One region of the Glutamicibacter sp. MOO4 genome, then DNA from elsewhere that is predicted to be linked to it. Evidence: predicted binding sites of a transcription regulator. Region 1 holds the regulator's gene; the other holds the start of a gene.
The links. The regulator HspR, encoded in region 1, represses chaperone genes until heat shock. The targets are predictions, from matches to a motif close to AAGTTGAGTCNNNNNGACTCAACTT.
Positions count from the first base shown of each region.

Region 2: AC1Z3F_RS15690 (ATP-dependent Clp protease ATP-binding subunit) is a predicted target of HspR. The motif match lies at 5,908-5,932, and genes of this name have one in related genera.

Region 1 is NZ_CM167800.1:2,103,616-2,111,291, reverse strand. Features, by position in the region: gene dnaK (molecular chaperone DnaK) at 1-702, shown strand, start outside; gene AC1Z3F_RS09875 (nucleotide exchange factor GrpE) at 716-1,297, shown strand; gene AC1Z3F_RS09870 (DnaJ C-terminal domain-containing protein) at 1,383-2,360, shown strand; gene AC1Z3F_RS09865 (heat shock protein transcriptional repressor HspR) at 2,480-2,908, shown strand; gene AC1Z3F_RS09860 (GNAT family N-acetyltransferase) at 2,905-3,531, opposite strand; gene trmB (tRNA (guanosine(46)-N7)-methyltransferase TrmB) at 3,583-4,440, opposite strand; gene AC1Z3F_RS09850 (YccF domain-containing protein) at 4,566-4,976, shown strand; gene AC1Z3F_RS09845 (TerC family protein) at 5,048-6,232, opposite strand; gene AC1Z3F_RS09840 (GNAT family N-acetyltransferase) at 6,495-6,962, opposite strand; gene AC1Z3F_RS09835 (DinB family protein) at 6,993-7,487, opposite strand; gene clpB (ATP-dependent chaperone ClpB) at 7,602-7,676, shown strand, end outside.
Region 2 is NZ_CM167800.1:3,351,618-3,359,293, reverse strand. Features, by position in the region: gene AC1Z3F_RS15715 (NAD-dependent epimerase/dehydratase family protein) at 1-384, shown strand, start outside; gene AC1Z3F_RS15710 (NAD(P)/FAD-dependent oxidoreductase) at 491-1,768, opposite strand; gene AC1Z3F_RS15705 (hypothetical protein) at 2,092-3,297, shown strand; gene AC1Z3F_RS15700 (sensor histidine kinase) at 3,647-4,831, opposite strand; gene AC1Z3F_RS15695 (response regulator) at 5,138-5,812, shown strand; gene AC1Z3F_RS15690 (ATP-dependent Clp protease ATP-binding subunit) at 5,950-7,676, shown strand, end outside.

The DNA of each region.
Region 1 (7,676 bases):
ACCAAGCTGATCGAGCGCAACACCGCAATCCCAACCAAGCGTTCGGAAACCTTTACCACCGCTGAAGACAACCAGCCTTCGGTATCGATCCAGGTCTTCCAGGGCGAGCGCGAGTTCACCCGTGACAACAAGGCTCTGGGCACCTTCGAGCTGACCGGTATCGCACCAGCACCACGCGGTATCCCACAGGTTGAGGTCACCTTCGACATCGACGCCAACGGCATCGTGCACGTATCCGCTAAGGACAAGGGAACCGGCACCGAGCAGTCGATGACCATCACCGGTGGTTCCTCACTGTCCAAGGAAGACATCGAGCGCATGGTTCAGGAAGCTGAAGCACACGCCGAAGAGGACAAGGCTCGCCGCGAGGCAGCTGAGACCCGTAACGCTGCTGAGCAGGCTGCCTACTCGGTAGACAAGCTGATCAAGGACAACGAAGACAAGCTGCCAGAAGAGGTCAAGACCGAGGTCCAGGCCGACGTTGACGCACTGAAGGCTGCCCTTGAGAAGCAGGATAACGACGACGAGGTCAAGGCCGCGTTCGAGAAGCTGCAGGCATCGCAGACCAAGCTGGGCGAGGCTATCTACGCCAACGCTTCGGCTGAGGGTGCTGAGGCAACTGCAGGCGAGCAGGCTCCAAACGCTGATGAAGACATCGTCGACGCCGAGGTAATCGACGAAGACGAAGCCGACAAGAAGTAGGGAGTTGGGGAATATGTCCGAGGCAAAAGACCAGAACGAAAACTTCGACGCTGAGTCGGAGAACCAGCCAGAGGCCGCAAGCGAGCAGCCAACCGCTGACGCCCTGGGTCAGGCCGAGGCGATCCTGAACGAGGCTGGTGCTGGCGTGGACGAGTCGGCCGAGTCGCAGGAAGCTGCTAGCGCCGGTGAGGCCGAGCTACGCAACGACCTGCTTCGGTTGCAGGCTGAATACGTCAACTACCGTCGACGTGTTGAACGTGACCGTGCCGTGGCCCGCGAAAACGCTGTCCAGTCGGTGCTGACCACCATCCTTCCGGTACTCGATGAAATCGATGCAGCCCGGGCGCATGGGGATCTGACCGACGGACCGTTCGCGGCGATCGCCAACAAGCTGGATACCATTTTGGTTCAGCATGGCCTGGAGCGCATCAACGAGGCCGGTGTGGAATTCGACCCGAACATCCACGAAGCACTGCTTCGCCAGGCTGTTCCGGAAATTCCAGCCGACCATGTGGGTCAGGTGTTGCGTAACGGTTACCGCAAGGGAACCACCGTCCTGCGCGCAGCGCAGGTATTGGTCGCAACCGGCGAATAGCCACGAATAACACAATTGAAACTGCCCACTGCCGAGACTTCGTCAGTGGGCAGTTTCGAATTGGCATTGAAAGGATGGGGCCCTGATGGCAAGTCAGGACTGGATCGAAAAAGACTTCTACGCCATTTTGGGCGTCGCCAAGGACGCCAATGAGGCGGACATTAAAAAGGCGTACCGCAAACTTGCACGCAAGTACCACCCTGATACCAATCAGGGCGACGTGACCGCTGAACAGAAATTCAAAGACATTTCCGAAGCGCACTCGGTGCTTGCCGATAAAGAACAGCGTGAGCAGTACGACGCCATTCGCGCTATGGGTGGCGGAGCACGCTTCTCAGCTGGCGGCGCAGGTGGCGCACCGGGTGGTGGCCAAGCCGGCTTTGACGACATCTTCTCCAACCTCTTTGGTGGCGGAGGCGGGGCACGAACCCGTGGCGGACAGCCGGACTTCTCCGACCTCTTTGGTGGGGGAGGATTTGGTGGTGGCGGCGGTGGCTTCGGACAAAGCGCACCACCACGAAAGGGAGCGGACCGCACCGCGAACACCTCGATTTCCTTCTCCGGATCCATCAAGGGAACGACCATTGGGCTACGTGAGCAGAACGGCGAAGTCATCGATGTGCGCATCCCCGCGGGCATCAAGGACGGACAGTCCGTTCGCGTACGCGGCAAGGGCCAGCCAGGAGCTGCCGGCAACGGTGACCTGCTAGTCAAGGTCAAGGTTGCGGAACACCCTTTCTTCAAGCGCGAAGAAAATAATATCCGTGTCCACGTGCCGGTCACTTTTGACGAAGCGGTACTCGGCGCCAAGATCCATGTGCCAACCTTGGATGGCGACACCGTGGCGATGAAGGTACCAGCAGGATCCAACTCCGGTCGTACCTTGCGGCTGAAGGGCCGCGGCGTGAAGACGTCAAAGGCCACTGGTGACCTGCTGATCATCTTGGATGTAGTGATTCCGCAGAACCTGTCGGACGCTGCAAAGAAGGCAGTCGAGGACTTCGCTGCTGCAACACAGGACGCAGATCCCCGAGAGGACCTGGCCGCTAAGGCCAAGCTCTAAAACAGGGAAGTCCGCTTTCCTTCCTGCCGTGCCCTCGAAGTGGCACGGCAGGAAAGATAGACTCGGTGACTAGAGACTTAGGAGCAAATAAGCCATGGATGAAAGGTGGTTGAACCAACGTGAACGGTGAGTACCTGCGACCTGTATTCGTCATTTCCGTCGCCGCCCAACTGGCAGATATGCATCCGCAGACGTTGCGCCAGTACGACCGCATCGGTTTAGTCTCGCCCAGTCGACAGTCCGGCAAGCAGCGTCGCTATTCGCAGCGTGACGTTTCCTTGCTGCGCCAAGTTCAAACACTGAGCAAGGACGGGGTCTCCCTAGAGGGGATCAAGCGAATCCTGGATCTGCAAGATCAGGTTGCCTACCTGCAAACTGAAGTGAATGATCTGCGCAATGAACTAAGCGCCGTGCGCCGTGGCCAAACACGCATCTTTGCCGCCGGTACTTCCGGGGGTGACGTCGTTTCCTTGGCTCGTGGCATGCGCCCAGAACGTCGTGAACCGACCGTAACGTTGTTTACCACCCGCCGGGCTATCGGCCGCTAGAGTCGCCCGTGGCGTTCTAGACGCGCCTGAAGATTGGTGCGCACCGCTGGCCATTCGTGCGGCAATATCGAGAAAATCACGGTGTCGCGCAAGGTCCCAGTTGTTGGATCATATTTGTGATTGCGCAGCACACCGTCCTGCTTTGCACCAAGGCGCGTTATGGCGGCTCGAGAAGCAGCATTGTGCCAGTGGGTGCAGAATGCTACAGAGTAACAATCTAATTCTTCAAAGGCACGCTGCAGTAGCAAGTACTTTGCCGCCGGGTTAATTCCGCTTCCCTGAGCAGCGACCGACAAGTAGGTTGCACCGATTTCAACGCGCCTATTTGGCTGGTCAATGTTTAGATAAGTGGTGGCACCCACCGCTTTACCTGTTGCGACGTCAATGATGGCAAAGGGCGCCATAACCCCAGCATCCTGTAGCGCCAAACGATTCTTGATATCGTCAACCATCTGTTGGGCTGACGGAATGGACGTGTACCAAATCTTGTCCAGCGCGCCGGCGGTGACCACCTCGGCTAAGTCGTCGGCGTGATCCACGGAAAGCTGTTCCAGGCGTACCCCGGCGTATTCCATCGTGGGAGTCTGCGCGTACGTATTGGTTTCGGATGCAAAGGTGGCCATGGAATCCATCCTATGGATTCCATGGCCACCAAACACTTCTTGTCGTTGATATTAACCGACGCGGGTGTAAGCCAAATCGAAAACGAGACGTCCAGCCTTCAGCGCTTTGCCTTCAAAGCTGGTGAGGATGCGACGTTCAAAGCGCGGAGCCCAGCCACCTTGTTCATCAAGGAATTCTGGCTCAGGGTCAAAGCCTTCCATGCCGTCGCGGCGGACCTTGGTCAGGTTGCTCTCAACACCCGCGAGGTTGCCTGGATGCTGATTCTCAAAGTCTGCATGGGCTTCCAAGACTTCGCGCATTTGCTCCGCGTAGTTGGACCAGTCGGTAGCCAAGCGCAGGGTTCCACCTGGCTTGAGCACACGCGACACCTTGTCCAGGAAGGACTGCTTGATCAAGCGGCGCTTGTGGTGGCGAGGCTTGTGCCAAGGGTCAGAGAAGAAGATCCAGATTTCATCGGCGCTATTCTCATCAAGCATCACGTCCAAAACTTCCGGAGCGTTGGCCTGAACTGCGCGGACGTTGCTGATCTCGAAGGATTCAACCTTCAGCATTAGTTGTGCAAGTCCCGGACGGTAAACCTCAACTGCGAGGTAGTTACGCTCAGGATCATCCTTGGCAGCATTAGCGATGCATTCTCCAAGGCCGGTACCGATCTCCACGATGAGTGGAGCGCTACGGCCAAAGGCCTGCTCAGGGTCTAGCTTAAAATCATCGGCAACCGAGGTGTCGGCAATCTTGCGCGGCGGATCAATGACGTACTGCTCGGCATTGCGTTCCCATGCGCTGGCACGACGGCCTTGCAAACGGTTGCCACGACGCACAAACGACACTGGTTCTGCGCGGAAGAGATTTGGGTCCTTGGGGGCAGTTCCTTCGGCAGGGCGCTGCTGATCGCTCGATTCGCTCATGATGATTAATCCTAGCGGAGCAACGGGGTCGGTTGCTTGCCAGAAAGTGGGGGATTGGACACCCTAGGGGAAAATCCGGGGGATCACCCATAGTGCAACGGCCAGCTAGGGAAGAAGATATACCTATGACTGATTTAGTGCGCGGTATTCTCAACATTATTTGGCTGGTGTTCGGCGGGCTTTGGCTTGCGCTGGGCTACGTCTTGGCCGGCATTATTTGCTGCTTACTGATCGTAACCATTCCCTTTGGCATCGCTTCGTTCCGGATCGCAGGGTATGCGTTGTGGCCGTTCGGCCGCACTGCCATCGATCGCGGTCCGGTCGGTGCCTTCTCCACTTTGGGCAATATTATTTGGGTACTCGTTGCGGGTATCTGGATTGCTATTGGGCACATCGTTACTGCGATCCCGATGTTTGTTTCCATCGTTGGTATTCCTCTGGGCATCGCGAACCTGAAGATGATCCCCATCTCCTTGATGCCACTGGGCAAGGTCATCGTGCCTTCCGATTACTACATCGCTGGCATCCGCCGTTAGGCACTCCTGCAAAGATTTGGCCACCACCTCCGACTGGAGATGGTGGCCAATTCTTTGGGCGCAAGCAGAAGCTAGCTATTTAGATAGTGTTCGTGTTGCTGATGCGCTTCGGCAACTTCTTCGCGAATCTTCTCGACGTCTTTGGCCTTGTCCCGGTATTTCTTGGCCATCGACTTCACGTAGGCTTCCTCTTCAAGCAAGGCCTGGTAGATGCGTTCACGTTCGTTTGGATCCGAGGTGTAGGTCAGATCTGTGTAGCTACTGGCGTGACGTCCTAGGTTGCCAATAGCAGTCTGAGCCTTCCCGGCCTTGCTGAACAGGGATGCAAGTACGGTAATGAGCAAGGCACCAATGATTACGGTCAAGGACAATCCGGTACTAATTTCGATGACTTGAACGTGTTCACCGTCGTTGATGAATGACAGATTGTTTTCGTGCAGTGCGTGCAGGATCAGCTTGACGCCGATGAAGGCCAGGATCGCTGCGAGACCGTAGGACAGGTAGATCAGTCGATCAAGCAACCCGTCAAGAAGGAAGTACAACTGGCGCAGTCCCATAAGTGAGAATGCTGTCGCGGTAAAGACGATGTAGACATTCTGGGTTAGGCCGAAGATGGCCGGGATCGAATCCAGAGCGAACAGAATGTCGGTTCCACCGATGGCCACCATGACCAGGAGCATCGGGGTCAGTACTTTTTTGCCGTCAATCTTGGTGAAAAGTTTGTCACCGTCGTAGCTATCGGTGGTGTGGAACAGCTTCTTGGCGATACGGATGATGAAGTTATTGGCTTCATCAGATTCATCATCTTTCTTCAGCAAATTGCCTGCAGTTAGCAGCAAGATCAAGCCAAAGAGATAGAAGACCCAGGCGAACTGGTTGATCAGGGCTGCGCCAACAAAGATGAAGCCGGTGCGGGCAATCAGCGAAAAGACGATGCCAAAGAGCAATACTTTTTGCTGGTCTTCACGGGGGACTCGGAAGCTAGCGATGATGATCAGGAATACAAAGAGGTTATCTACCGACAGTGCTTTTTCGGTGATGTAACCAGCGAAGTACTCGGTGCCCATATCGATGCCGCCGAAGATCAGTACAAAGACTCCGAAGAGCAGGGCAATGCCAACATAAATGCTGGACCAGATCGCTGCTTCTCGCAGGTTCGGAACGTGGGCCTTGCGTATGTGGAAGAAATAATCGAAGGCCAACAGGCCGAGAATGAGCACCACAGTGAGGGTCCAAATTAGGGCAGATACTTCCATGGAAGGTCCTACTTTCGTAAGGCGCGTTTAGACGATTTTGAGTAAGTCTCTTCGCCTGCTTAGAGCTGGCCGTAAAACCCGGTAGACCTATGAAGGTCCACGTATTGACGGGTGAAACGCTTATGAATACTCCCTTACGTATTTCAAGCCTAACGTGTTTTGTCAGTGGCTGGGAAGACCCGCAGTGCAGATGAAGATGTGATTAGTGACATACATGGTTCGTGTTCGCGCGTTCTGAGTGAGCGTGGATCATGTGGCCATCCTAGAGCGTTTTGCGCATCTTGACGCTGGTGGTTTCGAATCCTAAGGATTCATAGAGGCCGCGTGCAGCATGATTGAACCCAAAGACGCTTAGCCCAAGAGTCTTTGCGCCTTGGGCGAGAGCGTAGGCTTCCGCTAGTTCCATAGCTTCCCGGCCAAAGCCTTTGCCTTGGTATTCGGGATCCACCATGATGTCCCACAGCCACCAATAGGCTGGATCTTCGGAGGTGTCTCGACCAATCCAGAGGTACCCGACATCGCCAAATTCATCATGATCCAGAATGAAGACCGCGTTGGAATCGGTGGGAAGGGAATCCGGAAATGATCCTGCCATGGTTCGTTCGGCATTGTCCTGCGCTTTAGCCGGACTTGTACCTGCAGTGATGAGATCTGCGACGTATTCGCTGGTACTGCGCTTGAGCCATGATGAGAATTTTTGGGCGGGGATGGGGATGAGGGTTAGTGACATCTTCGCTGCGTTTCCGTTGGTTGGGGAGTGCTACTGGCGTGCATCGATGATTTGTTCACGCACGATATCTGCGTGCCCGCAGTGCTGAGCGAGTTCACGAAGTACGTGGAGCTGAATCCAGCGTAGCGGTAGTGGCCCTCGTCGGTTTCCTGGGAAGATCTCGTCCCCACTCGTGCCCTGTACTACTTTGCGAGAGTGTTCGATGGCCTGAGTGTAGTCACGTTGCACTGATTCAATGCTGTCCGTGGGTAGGAGGTCAAAGGTCTCATCTGGGCTATCGGGGATTCCCAGTTGCTTGCGTGAGGTCCCAGCGGCAGCTTCGCCGAACCAAACGCGTTCAACGAAGGTGGCGTGCTTGAGCAATCCAAGTAACGTCGTCTTGGAATTCACTAGCTGCATAAGTACTTCAGACTCCGTGAGAGTTTCCAAACTGTCGTGCAGCATCTGCCGGTGCTGATCAATGAAAACCTGAATCATTGAGTCGTGATTCGAGCTGTACACCTCGGGGGTATCGGGATTGGTCATGATTCATCCTAAGGCTCTTGCAACGTGTTTCTGGTTGGAATAAAGTCACCTACAATAGAGTTGAGTTAAGTACACTCAAGTTTATGGGTTCACCCAAAGAGAGAAAGGACGAGCGTGGACACCAAACTCACCACTAAGAGCCAGGAGGCTCTCTCAGCTTCCGGTATGAATGCCTCCACCGCAGGCAAT
Region 2 (7,676 bases), 1.2 Mb from region 1:
TACGGCCCGGGACGTAACCGACTGATAGACCTGGTGACCTCGGGCAGCGCCCGAATCCCACACGGTTCACACTGGACCAACCGAATACACCGCGATGATCTAGCCGCCGCCATTGTCCATGTAGCCGGCTTAGATGATCAGGTAGCCGACCTGTACTTGGCCACGGACAATACTCCTGCCCAGCTGGCAGAGGTCTACGAATTCCTAGCCAACGAACTAGGTCTAGAGCAGCCTGAACATGAGGCACCTCCGGCCGAACGACGTGCTGGCGACCGGCGCTTGGACAACACCCGGCTGTTGGACAGCGGGTTGTCCCTTCAATTCCCTAGTTACGTCGAGGGCTACCGTCAGATGTTATCGGGCACTTCCACCCGGCATGCCTAGGCCCGGCGGTTCACTCGGCAATCTGATGAGCACCTTGCTTGATTGTGCGGAGTCCCTTCAACCCTCCTACCTCCGTGAGAATCCGGCTGGTTCAAATTGCTCAGCTCTAGAACCCTTTACGCAGCGGATTGAAGTGACGTGCGATAGTGGGGACTTCTTGACCGGTGATTTGGGCAGCCAAGATTTTTCCCGTCAATGGACCAAGGGCTACGCCCCACATTCCATGGCCACCGCCGACAGAAATCCGCGGGGAACGCGTTTGGCCAACCAACGGCAACCCGTCAGCGGTGCATGGACGCCCACCAACCCACTCTTCCTTGCGGTTCTCCCAGTTGATCCCCTTGTACACCGGAGTAGCAGCGGCCACGATGGCTTCGATGCGCTTTGGCTCCAGTTTGTGGTTGACGTCCCGGAATTCCATGGTGCCGGCGATCCGGAAGCGATCCCCCAGTGGGGTGCAGGCTACGCGCTGAGTTGGGAAATAAATGGGGTGCGTTGGCATATGTTCCGGCTCCACGGTGAACGAATAACCTCGTCCAGCCTGAACCACAACGTTGACGCCGAACTTTTGAGCCATGTCAGTCATCCACGCACCGGTAGCAAGAACTACGTGGTCCGCCGTGATGGCCCGTCCTTCTGAACCAATAACCGTCACCGAGTTCTTGTTGTCGCGAATATCGGTGACATTAAAGGCACCGATAATGTCACCACCGCGTGCAACCACAGACTCAGCGAGAGAAGCAATGAACTTTGGCGGGTTGATATAGCGCTGATTCTTGATTGCTACGCCGGCGGCGACGCGATCCGAAAGGGTCGGCTCAATGCCGCGCAGCTGATCCCCGGAGAGCAGCTCAAAGTCGACAGTGCCACCGGTTTTTTCGATCATCTCAAACTCGTGCAGCAGCGCGTCCCGGTCCTTGAGCGAAGTAAAACCAGTCAAGAATGGATCGGCCGCCTTGGAATGCTCCGCTACTCCTGGGCCAGCGGCCGTGTGCTGAGAGATTTCGTCAAAGGCATCAAGTCCGGTGACTCCGATTTCCGAGAAGACCCGCATGGCATCTTCCCATCGCTTGGGCATTGAGTGCCAGGCGAAGCCGATCAAGAAGCGCAGTAGTTTGGCATCAGCGCTCAGCGGGATATAAAGCGGAGACGTTGGATCCAGCATCATCTTCAGTCCATTGGAGAAGATTGATGGCTCTGCGATGGGCAGAGTGAGAGCTGGGGTCAACCAACCAGCGTTACCCCACGAGGACCCCGAGGCAACCCCGCCACGATCTACTACCGTGACCTTGACGCCAGCGTCTTGGAGATACCAAGCAGTCGACAATCCGATAAATCCGGCACCGACAACGACTACATGATCTGGCGCAGTCATCCCAGCCATGATCCACTCTCCTAGAAACTCGTTGGCCCCATAATGCGAGGTTGTATGTGTTCACTGTCGCGCGATCCAGGCAGAATTTCAACGAGTTCTGAGGATTCAACGGTGAGCGCCACCACACTCCCCTGTGATCTGTATTTTTTGCGGAAATCCTTGCTCTACACCGTCTTTTCTACGGCACTTCCCTCGACTAGATCATTTTTACCCCGTCGGAAAGCGTTAGACCCCTCACAAGACGTTCGCTCTATCTGTGCTCTGCGTACACTGAAAGTAAGCAAATAATCATCTTTCTCGACAAGCCGTTTTAAAGGATCACCACCACACACATGGCCTCACGAAAACCAGCCAAGAAGAAAACCGCACAGGGTCATCCGGCTCGTCAGTCCGGGGCGAGCTCCGTACCTTTTGAAACTGAAGTGCGCCAAGCTTTACAGCCTTTTAAGTCCCAGCTGTTCCGCCACTTCCAAGAAGACGGACACCCCGCCAGCGAAACACGCGCTGCGCTCGAAGGACTCACGACGCTACTGACCGTGCATGCGCAGTTGCGCAAGAGTATTGACGTCCAGTCGCTGGATCCAACTGTTCTTGGCGAGCAGCTCGGCCACCTTTCCTCGCTGGGCAATCAAGTCTCAGAAGCCAGCGCTGCGATCCTCAAGCACTACCTAACCTTCTTGGGCACCACTGCAAACTTTGGTGGCAGCGTAGAAGACTTCAAGCAGACCTTCGAGTTCCTCTCCCGTATGGCTGGTGATTCACCAATCGTCGCCCCTTACCTTGAAGACGACGAGGCCAACGGAGCCTTCGAATCAATGCCATTTGTCTTTGCTGCCCGCGAACTTATCGGCTGGGTCGGTGAAGGTAAGCCAACTACACCAGCTGGCGTTCTCACCGGAGAAACCTTGCAAGATGCAGCCCAGGCACTGGGAATGTTCATCAAGGTCGACGAAAGCGCCGAGGCTATTGAGCACCCTGAGTGGGAACCAGAAGACGGAACCAGCGTTCCATCGCTGGCTGACATCCCTCGCCTTTCGGCCTATTGGGATGCACTAATCGGAACCGCATTGTTGCGCTATCAGGCACCTAATGCGACACCTACCGAATCACTGAGTGAAGCATTGCTCGCCACCAGCGGTGCAGGGTCACGCTTGATCAAGGAACTGATCGCTGAGGTGCTCTACTCGCACATTCTGATCAATACTCTTGAAAAGCCGGGCCAGGCACAGATCGCCGAGATGGTTGCTGGGGTGCTGAGTAATGCTGCCTCGACAAACACCGTCCGTACTGAATTTGCGCTGCAGATTCCTACCAAAGAGGATCTGCCCGAAGAGCAGCACCACTTGATTCCTAGCCTCGAAGAAGTTGTTCCTCAGGTGGAATCGCTACTTCGTGTCTTTGAGCGCGAGGGTCTGGTTCAGATCACTGAGGAAATCACCGTTCCGATTGTGCTGCGCTCCTCGTTGGAACGCGCACTGGGCAAGGTCTCCGAGCATGTCCTGAAAACCGACTCCGACTCTAACGATTCAGAGGCATAGTCGGCGCAGAACAAAAGCGACGGATCCGGGAGAAAATCCCGGATCCGTCGCTTTCTACTTAAGCTCGCATGTATCGGCGTCCTACTGTCTCCGTAAGAACGGAAACCTGAAGTTATAAAAGGTACGTCGCATTGCCGACAGACAACGGCACGCGATGGGGGCGCAATGCCGATGAAAGATCAGTCTGTTCACACAATGCAACGTACCTTTTAATCACCCTCTGGTCCTTGATGATGCCACTCGCAAAACACCACCAAGTACCTTCTCGGTGATCGGTCTTCACCGATACATATCTAACCTATCGTGTTCAGCGAAAAATCGAAATCATACTTTAGTAGGAGGGTAAGGCCTAGAACGGAATGCTGGCGCGAAGGGTCCAAACACCTTGCTCTTGGCTGGTTGAGAACTTTCCACCAAAGGCACGCATCCTGTCGGCCATACCAATGAGGCCACTTCCGCCCGCTGGTAGCCCCTTCACTTTCCTACCGGAAACACCCACCTGATTAGTGATTTCTAGTGAGGCTTCGGTGCCGTTTGAAAGCAATTCTAATGAACAGTGACCACCCGGGACACCGTGCTTTATGACATTCGTTGTACCTTCTTGCATCACACGATAGATCGCAGTTTGCGCAGAACGAGGCAGTTCGGAGATTTTTTCATCCGTGGTCGAGGTCACTCTAAAGTTGGCATCTTTGAGCCGTTGAGCAAAAAGTTCTGCTCCCTGAAGCGCATTGACAGTAGTTGCAGCCGGCTTATCAAAGTTGGCACTGCCTTCTGTGGACATGGTGCCATCGGCCCGTAGGACGTTGAGCATCAGTCGCAAGTCATGCAAGGTTTCGGTACTGAGCTTAGCGATGATATCGAGTGCCTCTAGCGCGGCCTGCCCGTCGTTGGCGAACTTGGCCGCCTTTGACTGCATCGCGACGATAGTGATGTCATGAGCAACGATGTCATGCATATCGCGGGCGATGTTTTTACGTTCTCTGTCTATGGCTATACGCGTCTGTTCCCGAGCCTTTTGCATCTGATCAACAGCGTGATCATTCTTCTCTCGCAATGAATAGATACTGCGCGTTACAAAGTAGGACAGGGCAGTCAACGGCACCAGCGCGACGAGCAATATGGCGTCCTGATGGGCTTGGATAGCAAACAGAACCATCCAGGCCGCCGATAGCGTGAGGAACAATCCTCGAACACTTCGTGCATCAACAGTTGCTGCCAGCGCCGCAAAAATCATAAACGCAGTGAAGGTGAAGAAGAATAGGAAGCTCTCGTTGAGGAAGAAGAAGGCAACGGCAATAAACAGTCCGAGGGACGCTGCGACCCATCGAAGACCGATAGCCAGCACCACGCAAAGCACGAGCCCTACGAGGGCTCCCAAGATGGTTGTTTGTGACGCTCGACTAAAACCGTCCCTAAAGAGGGTGACGGACTCACTGCCCGACAGGAGAACAAGGACAGCGATCCCCACCCAAATAATGACACCCCGGCCAGCGAGGTGCTTGGTCAGGGTGCCTTTTAGTCGTTCACTCATATGCCGAATAATTCACGGCGACAGCGTTCAAGTCAAATAGCTTATTCGCAACCTACGCCGTAGTGAATGCATATCCACTTCGAAAAGTCTGCACCCCATCCGGCTGGGGTTGCAACTGATCCGGAGCCGATTGACTGACTCTGCGCCGCTGATGCGGGAGCAGCCACTGCGGTTAACGGTGCCAATGCCAATGCGGCAACGGCCATCATCTTCAAAGCCTTCATAACAAACTCCACATCTCGACAACTTATATACTTTCAAGTGAGCACCCGTTTGGAGCTTGCAGCATCGACGCTAAGGAAACAGATGGAACAAATAAAGGTCCTAATCGCTGATGATGAGCCACTAATTCGGCATGCGTTGGGGACAATCCTATCAACGGATTCTGGGCTTGTAACCGTATTTTTTGCAGAAAATGGACAGCAGGCAGCCGACTATTGCGTGGCAAACGAAGTTGACGTTGTTTTGATGGACTTACAGATGCCAATCATGGACGGGGTTAGCGCGACTCGCGCCATTAAATCTCGCATAGACAGCCCCGCAGTCCTTGCAATTACGGCATTTTCCTCGGATGAGTATTTAGTGCCTGTACTTACCGCAGGCGCCAGCGGCTATTTAGTTAAGGATTCAGAACCGGGAGAAATAATTAATGCCGTGCACGCAGTTCATCACGGCACTGCGGTCATTTCCCGCTCGGTTTCAGCCGACCTGATTTCCGCGGTGCGCAAAGCACATACGGATAATTCTCAACAGGTCGAAGATCTCATTGATGATCTGGGCATAACCAGTAGAGAAATCCAGATTCTAAAACTCCTTGCTCAGGGATTTAATAATGTTGAAATCTCCAAAACCCTCGGCATCACCGAGACCACGGTCAAGACACACATGGCAAAAATCTTCGTCAAGCTCTCAGTCCGCGACCGCGTTCAGGCCCTGATAGCTGCTGCGCGACTGGGGATTGTTGAAATCCCGAAGGATTAAGTACTTCCCCTCCGAAGCACCTCGAAGGGTGTGAGCTCGTGTGCTAAAAAAGGAATTTTGGATCATGCGGGAATATCTTGAGGTCCTATGCGTTGAACATGAGCATAGACCGCTCAAGTTTCTACTAGGAGGCTCACTTGCCAGCATTTTTTGGTGCACCATCTGACGGCTCGTTCGAGGAATTCCTCTCACGGTTCCTCTCTTCACGGGCTCAGGCAGCACGTCCGATCGACATCACCCGCCTACTTTCCACCCGTACCCACGAGGCAGTAGCTACCGCGGCAGCAATCTCCCAGGAGCACGGCCACGATGAGATTGACTCATTGCACTTGCTCACCGCGCTTCTGCGCACCGAACCAGTTGGCGAACACCTGACCGCCATGGGCATCGACATCGAAGCCCTCGGCAAGGACGCAATTGCGCACATGCCAAAGAGCCAAGAGTCCGGAGAGAAGCCAACACGCCTTTCCTCGGCCGCTCAGCGCAGTCTCTTCGACGCCTACCAGGTGGCCCGCAACTACGGTTCCACCTACATTGACCCGGACCACCTGTTCCTTGCCTTTGTCTTCAACCCGGAATCGCCGGTCAGCAACCTGTTGGCACAGCACGGCATCACCGGCCAGTCACTCCAGCAGGCTGCCATGGAGCAAGCCCAGCGCGCCCAGAACGGCGGAGGCGACCAGGGGCAGGAAGAGTCCGATGCATCCATGTTGGAGCGCTTCGGAACTGACTTGACCGCCCTGGCTGCCGACGGACAGATTGACCCGGTCATTGGTCGCGATGACGAACTGGATCAGGTAGTTGAGATCCTGGCTCGTCGCACCAAGAACAACCCGGTATTGATCGGTGAAGCCGGCGTGGGTAAAACCGCCATCGCTGAAGGCCTGGCTCGCGCCATCGTAGATGACCAGGTTCCAGAACAGATCCGTGGCGCCCGACTCATCTCTATCGACCTACCCGGCATGCTCGCCGGCACCCGCTACCGCGGTGACTTTGAGCAACGCCTCACCGGCCTGCTTGAAGAGATTGCCGACTCGGAAGGTCAGATCTTGGTGTTCATCGATGAGATGCACCTGCTGGTCGGCGCTGGCTCCGGAGAGTCGGGCAATATGGATGCAGCTAATATCCTCAAGCCTCGTTTGGCACGCGGTGAGCTGCACCTGATCGGTGCCACCACGCTGGACGAATTCCGCAAGGTAGAGAAGGACAGCGCGTTGGCCCGCCGCTTCGGCAAGGTCACCGTGGATGAGCCATCGCAGGAAGTCAGCTTGGCCATCCTCGAAGGTCTGCGTGAATCCTACGAAGATCACCACCAGGTGCAGTACACCCCAGCAGCGCTGAAGGCCGCGGTATCACTCTCGGCGAGGTACCTCACCGACCGCCAGCTGCCAGATAAGGCCATCGACCTGATCGATATCGCCGGTGCACGACGCTCAATCGCCGCCGGAGATACCGAGGACGTGCAGTCCCTGCGCACCGATCTGATGGAAGCGGAACGCGAAAAGTCCCGCGCCATTGGCGAGGAACGTTATGAGGACGCCAGCGCCTGGCGCGATCATATAGCGGAGCTGACCACTCGGATTCATACCGCCGAGGCCGCCGGCGATGCGGGCGTAACCCGCGTGGTGGACGAAGCTCAGATCTCTGAGGTTATCGCCCGCTCCACCGGTATCCCTACCTCGCGGATCACCGGGGACGACAAGTCGCGTCTGGCTTCGCTGGAAGAATCCCTGCACGCCTCGGTGATCGGCCAGAAGGATGCGGTCTCTGCCGTGGCTCGCGCCGTGCGTCGAAACCGTACTGGCCTCTCCCCTGCGGGTCGTCCAATTGGTTCGTTCTTGTTCCTGGGCCCAACCGGCGTGGG